Linked DNA regions of Pseudosulfitobacter pseudonitzschiae. The protein of the gene in region 1 interacts with the protein of each later gene in a pairwise test. Links are inferred from orthologs where the notes say so. Each region holds a gene or a part of one and is shown on either strand. Other genes may lie near its edges. The genes, in order: tsaE and rlmB.

Region 1 (3,049 bases):
CGCCGTGACCTGATCGAGATGAGCCTGTCCGGTGACCGGAATGAAAGCGTGGGCTACCACGCTCAACTGAAATTGTTGCAGGCTAAAATTGACACGCTTGAACGCTCCAGCGTCTCTGCACCCTATCCGATGTGGCAAAAGAACCAGCAGGGCCACATCACCTGGAAAAACGCAGCCTATGACGAACTGGCGCAAAGTGTTGGACAGGGCGACGCCGATATCGCGCTGTTTGACGATGTTTTGGGGTCTGCTGCCACGCCGATCCACCGACGTGCCGCGATAACGACCCACCCGGACGGAAAAACACGCTGGTTCGATGCATCGCAACAAGATGTGGATGGCGTCATCGTGGCCCATGCCGTCAACATCGACGCGGTTATCGACGCCGAGGTGGCCCAGCGCAATTTTGTACAAACTCTGGCTAAAACCTTTGCGCAATTGTCCATCGGTCTGGCCATTTTCGACCGTAAGGGACAGCTTGCCCTATTCAATCCGGCACTGGTCGACCTGACACGCCTGCCCGCCGAGTTTCTCAGCACGCAGCCTTATCTTTTGTCTTTCTTTGACCATCTGCGCGAAAACCGGATGATGCCAGAGCCGAAAAATTACGGGTCGTGGCGGCAGGACATCGCAGAGTTGATCAAGGCCGCCTCAGATGGCCGGTATTTGGAGATATGGACGCTGGAATCGGGCCAGACCTACCGCGTCAGTGGTAAACCGCATCCCGACCGCGCTGTGGCCTTTCTGATCGAAGACATCAGCGCCGAAATCGCTTTGACCCGTAACTTTCGTGCCGAACTGGAGATGGGCCAGTCGATGATGGATGCACTGTCAGTTGGGTTGGCGGTGTTTACGCCGGCGGGCGTTCTGACACTGTGCAACTGCGTCTATTCGCAGATGTGGGGCTTTGATCCCGATCGCAGTTTTGCCGACATTACGATTAATGATTCCGTTCAGGTCTGGCGTGCGAAATGCGTGCCCACCACTGCTTGGGACGAAATCCGCGATTTTGTGAAATCAACAGGTCCGCGTACAGAATGGCAGGTTGATCTTGAAACGACCGATAGCGTTGACATCCAGTGCACCATCACGCCCCTGACCGGCGGAGCTACGATGCTAAAGTTTCGTGTACTCGGGGACCGGATGCCAAACCAGCCCGACCACCTGACGATCGCGCAGACAGGCTGACCCAGCGCAGCCATTTCACTTGCGGCTGGTGACACGCAAGGTAGGTTGCTGCCATGGCGGCAGACCACTTTGAAACCCTTTTCCCGACTCCAGAAGCAACCGCCACATTTGGCGCGGCGCTGGGCGTGCGCCTGTTGCCCGGCGACGTGATCCTGCTGGATGGGCCAGTGGGCGCGGGCAAGACCCATCTGGCGCGTGCCCTGATCCGTGCGATCCTGTTGTCGGACGAAGATGTGCCGTCACCCACATTCACGCTGGTCCAGACCTATGACACGCAAAACGGGGCACTGTGGCATAGCGATCTGTACCGGTTGACCTCAACATTCGAAGTCGAGGAACTAGGCCTGATTGATGCCTTCGAAGATGCGATCTGCCTGATCGAATGGCCCGACCGTCTGGGCGAATTGACCCCTGAATCTGCCCTGCATCTCACGCTGGCCCCCGCGCCGGATGAGGGGGCACGCGTGGTGCACGCCACATGGAGCGATCCAAAGTGGCGAGACCGATTGGCAGGACTGCAAACATGACCGACCGCGCAACCCGAATGGCACACTTCATCACCACCGCTGGCTGGCAGGACGCCACCCGCACCACGGTTGCAGGAGATGCGTCTAACAGACGGTATGACCGGCTGACGATCTCCGCCGGCAACACTGCCATTTTGATGGACGCACCGCCCGAAAAGGGCGAAGACGTGCGTCCTTTTGTGCATATCGCTACGTTTCTGCGGGCACAGGGCCTGAGCGCACCTGCCATTCTGGCACAGGACGACACACACGGGTTTCTGCTGCTGGAGGATCTCGGCGATGATCTGTTTGCCCGCGTTCTGACACGCGAGCCTGCGTTGGAACTGCCACTCTATCAGGCCGCTACCGACGTTTTGGTCGCGCTTCACCGTGCCACGCCACCTGCGCTGGCTGCTTATGACGCCGACACCATGACCCCGCTCGCTGCGCTGGCCTTTGACTGGTATCAGGCGGGTGCGACGGGTGCGGTAAATACCCAAGAAAAGGCGCGATTCAGCACGGCCTTTCACGCAGCGCTTGCTCCGCTGGACGCCACTGCGCCAGTATTGATCCAGCGCGACTATCACGCCGAAAACCTGCTGTGGCTGCCCGACCGAGATGGCTTCGCCCGTGTCGGCCTGCTGGATTTTCAGGATGCGATGGCGGGGCATCCCGCCTATGATCTGGTGTCGATCCTGCAAGACGCGCGGCGCGATGTACCTGCCAGCATCGAGACGCAGATGATCGAACGCTATACCACCGTCACCACGCAGGACGCGACCGGATTTGCACGTGCCTATGCCCTGCTGGGCCTGCAACGCAATCTACGCATTCTAGGCGTTTTTGCCCGCCTGTCCATCCGTGACGGTAAGGCGCACTATGTCGATCTGATCCCGCGGGTGTGGGGCCATATCCAGACCAATCTGAAACACCCAGACGCCGCACCACTGGCCGATCTGCTGACCGGACTGCCCGTACCCGATGTCCAAACCCTGAACCGGATAAAAAGCCGATGCGCGAAACAGCGGTAATGATCTTTGCGGCGGGGTTTGGCACGCGGATGCGACACCTGACCCAAGACCGCCCCAAGCCGATGGTGGCTGTGGCCGGGCGACCCTTGATCGACCACGCGCTTGAGATGGTGCGGACCGTGTCGCCCGACCGGATTGTCGCCAACCTGCATTATTTGCCGCAAGTTCTGGAAACGCATCTGGCAGGCACCGGAGTGCAAACCGTAACCGAGACAGGCGCGATCTTGGAGACCGGTGGCGGGCTAAGAAACGCCCTGCCTCTGCTGGGGGACGGGCCGGTGTTCACTGTGAACCCCGATGCGATCTGGACCGGCGCCAATCCGT
Region 2 (3,175 bases), 1.2 Mb from region 1 along the record:
GACCCTGACGATGATGGGGGGCGCGATGGGTGGCAGGCATCAGGGCGACAACATCTGGTCGTTCAACAACACTTCCGACCTGCAGGCCGATCCGTTCGGGTCATTCCGCCGCGGCGAGACTGCCCGCATCACGCTGGTGAACGACACAGCCTTTCCGCACGGCATCCACCTGCATGGCCACCATTTCTACGAGACCGATAAGGACGGTACCTTGGGTGATCTGCGCGATACGACGCTGGTTCACGCTGGCGAAAGCCGCGATATCATCTGCGTCTTTGACAATCCCGGACGCTGGTTGCTGCACTGCCACATGCTCAGTCACGCGGTGGGGGGCATGCGTACTTGGGTGAACGTGGCATGAGGTGGTGTATTGCTGTCCTGATGTTTTCGGCCACTGTGACTGTGGCAGGCCACAAACTGGAAGGCCGCGATACGGCGACGGGTCGCTTGCTTTATACAGAGCATTGCGCATCATGCCACGGGGCCAACCTCGAGGGGCAAGCTGAATGGCGGACCCCCGACGAAAATGGCGTGCTGCCCGCACCGCCACATGATGCAACGGGTCATACCTGGCACCACGACAATGCGCTGTTGTTCGAATACACCAAACTGGGCGGCAAGGGCACATTGGCGGCGCGTGGCATCACGGATTTCAACAGCGGGATGCCCGGATTTGACGGGGTAATGTCCGACGACGAAATCTGGGAGGTGCTGGCCTTTATCCGGTCCACGTGGCCCGATGACGTGCAAGCGGCACAATCGAGCCGGAACCCGCCCCACTGATGGTGCGCTCTAGCAGGTTGCCGGTTCGACCGCAGACGGTGCGCTGCGTGTTCGGACATTGACGGCGCGGAACCTCGCAACTGGCGAATTTTCAGAACGCTGCGAAAACCCGTTTCGGGGCGCTGGCGCATTTCACCAGAACGCGCAGCGTGCTGCCATATCGGCACGCTGGAAAAGCGGAATGCCGTCGGGTGATAAAGAGATAAAGTGGTGGGCGACCCTGGAATCGAACCAGGCGTGCGTCTCCGCGAGGGAGTTACAGTCCCCTGCCACACCTTGCGGCCTGTCGCCCACTTTAGCCCATGCGCATTGCGCTGGGCGTGGGGGCGTGATTACAAGCGGTCCAGAAGGGCGTCAAGGCAGAATTTGGCCTTTTGCCCGGGTTAAGGCACAGGCGCGAACATTGTCTTCGTGCGGCGCGCATCAAAGACGAGGTTCAGCGATGAATAAAGTGAAAAAACCCAAGTGGGTCGTGGCCAAGGAACAGGCCAAAAAGGTCGAGGCGGCCACCACCGTCTGGCTGTTTGGTCTGCATGCGGTGCGTGATGCGCTGGTGAACCCCAAACGCGAAAAGCTGCGCCTGATCGTGACGTTGAACGCGCACAACAAACTGGCCGAGGCGATCGCAGAGGCCGGTATCGAACCCGAGATTGTCGATCCGCGCAGCTTTAGCGCGCCGCTGGACCCCGGATCGGTGCATCAAGGGGCCGCGATGGAGGTCAAGCCGCTGGAGTGGGGCAGGCTGGCCGATGTGGCGATTGGCGCAGAAGTGCCGCGGGTAATTCTGCTGGACCGTGTGACCGACCCGCACAATGTGGGCGCGATCCTGCGGTCTGCCGAAGTGCTGGGCGCGTCGGCAGTGATCGGCACACGCCACCATTCGGCCCCCGAAACAGGTGCGCTGGCCAAAACCGCCAGCGGTGCGCTGGAACGCCAGCCCTATTTGCGGGTGCGCAATCTGGCTGACGCGATCACCGAATTGCAAGATATGGGCTATCTTGTGTTGGGACTGGATGGCGAGGCCGAGCAGACCATCGAAGCGGCTGTGGCAGGGCGCACAAGCGAGCCTGTGGCGTTGGTGCTGGGCGCCGAGGGGCCGGGACTGCGGGAAAAGACCAAAGAGACCTGTGACGCGCTGGTACGCATTGACGCAAGTGGCGGGTTTGGCTCGCTCAACGTCTCGAATGCTGCGGCTTTGGCCCTATATGCCACGAAGGCACGTAGCTGACCAAGGGCTTCTTCATGAGTTATCCGACCAAGATTGCGACCTGCTGTTATTGCGGGACGCGGGCCGCGCTGGTTCTGGACCGGACGCGACATGAGCTGACTTGCGTGCAATGCGGCGCGCCCTTGCACAATCTCAAGATGCTGCGCACGGATCATCACGCGCGCGAGAGCGTCGCGCATAAGCCGCATCCAGTGATGGGGCAACAACCGGTGAAGTTGAAAAAACCGCGTAAAATCAAACGCAAAAAAGCATTCGGGTTCAAAAATCTGATCGAAGAAGTTTTTGATGTGGTTGAAGACATCTTTGACTGAACCGGTTTCTAGCGCGGTTTTGAGCGAATTTCAGCCCAAGGTTTTACGTTTCGTTCACACAATTGCGACAAGGTCTTCATAACCCGAAAGATGATATTATCTTGGGGTCATAGGCAGCAGGTCCGGAACTCCTGATGCCCCAAGCACTGTCCCTCGTTCCATACCTTGCGCCCCATGCCAAACGGCTTTGGGGCGCTTTTTTTATGTCCTGAACCGGTGTAGGAAAATGCAAACAAGGAGTGGCTATGCATTATTCGGATGATCTGCTGAAAAACGTGTTGCAGCGCACGCGGGTGATCGCGGTTGTGGGTGTGTCGACCAATCCGGTGCGGCCCAGCCACTATGTGGCCCGCTATCTGTCACTGCGGGGCTATCGCGTGATCGGGGTGAATCCGGGGGCGGAAGGGCAGATGCTGTTCGGCCAGCGAATCGTGGCCAAGCTGTCGCAGGTTGATGCGCCGGTGGATATGGTCGATATTTTTCGCAAATCCGAAGCCGTGCCTGCCATCGTGGACGAAGCGCTAGAGGTGTATCCGGACCTGCGCACTGTCTGGATGCAGATCGGAGTGGAACACGCCGAAGCTGCCGCCAAGGCTGAAGCGCGGGGGATCACGGTGATCCAGAACCGGTGCCCCAAGATCGAATACCAGCGCTTGTTCGGTGAATTGCGCAAGGGCGGGTTTGCGACGGGAATCATCAGCTCCAAGCTGTGATTGCGGAATTTCGGGGCTCTGCCCCGTCGTTTGCGCGACTCCCCCGGGATATTTCGGGCCAAAAGAGGACCTGGCGTGTCACGTCAATCGCGGGCGGCTTTTTCTTCGATGCCGGAACGGGACTGGCGACGGTCCAGTTC

The links.
Region 2: the proteins of tsaE (region 1) and rlmB interact in binary tests that used the Escherichia coli proteins (3 or more experiments, as listed by UniProt). The link is inferred for Pseudosulfitobacter pseudonitzschiae from one-to-one orthologs.

What each region holds. Positions count from the first base shown.
Region 1 is NZ_CP022415.1:3,219,721-3,222,769, reverse strand. Bases 255-2,978 are described here. They hold tsaE (tRNA (adenosine(37)-N6)-threonylcarbamoyltransferase complex ATPase subunit type 1 TsaE), read left to right. Parts: upstream 255-1,241; coding sequence 1,242-1,715; downstream 1,716-2,978. Other genes in these bases: SULPSESMR1_RS15845 (nucleotidyltransferase family protein), read left to right, coding at 2,707-2,978; SULPSESMR1_RS15850 (aminoglycoside phosphotransferase family protein), read left to right, coding at 1,712-2,725; SULPSESMR1_RS15860 (PAS-domain containing protein), read left to right, coding at 255-1,188. Outside these bases: more of SULPSESMR1_RS15860, read left to right, coding at 1-254; more of SULPSESMR1_RS15845, read left to right, coding at 2,979-3,049. UniProt on the Escherichia coli protein: Required for the formation of a threonylcarbamoyl group on adenosine at position 37 (t(6)A37) in tRNAs that read codons beginning with adenine.
Region 2 is NZ_CP022415.1:2,020,234-2,023,408, reverse strand. What follows is about bases 269-3,118. They hold rlmB (23S rRNA (guanosine(2251)-2'-O)-methyltransferase RlmB), read left to right. Parts: upstream 269-1,225; coding sequence 1,226-2,011; downstream 2,012-3,118. Other genes in these bases: SULPSESMR1_RS09775 (CoA-binding protein), read left to right, coding at 2,568-3,035; SULPSESMR1_RS09780 (hypothetical protein), read left to right, coding at 2,026-2,322; SULPSESMR1_RS09790 (c-type cytochrome), read left to right, coding at 358-783; SULPSESMR1_RS09795 (multicopper oxidase family protein), read left to right, coding at 269-361. Outside these bases: more of SULPSESMR1_RS09795, read left to right, coding at 1-268; SULPSESMR1_RS09770 (phosphoribosyl-ATP diphosphatase), read right to left, coding at 3,119-3,175. UniProt on the Escherichia coli protein: Specifically methylates the ribose of guanosine 2251 in 23S rRNA.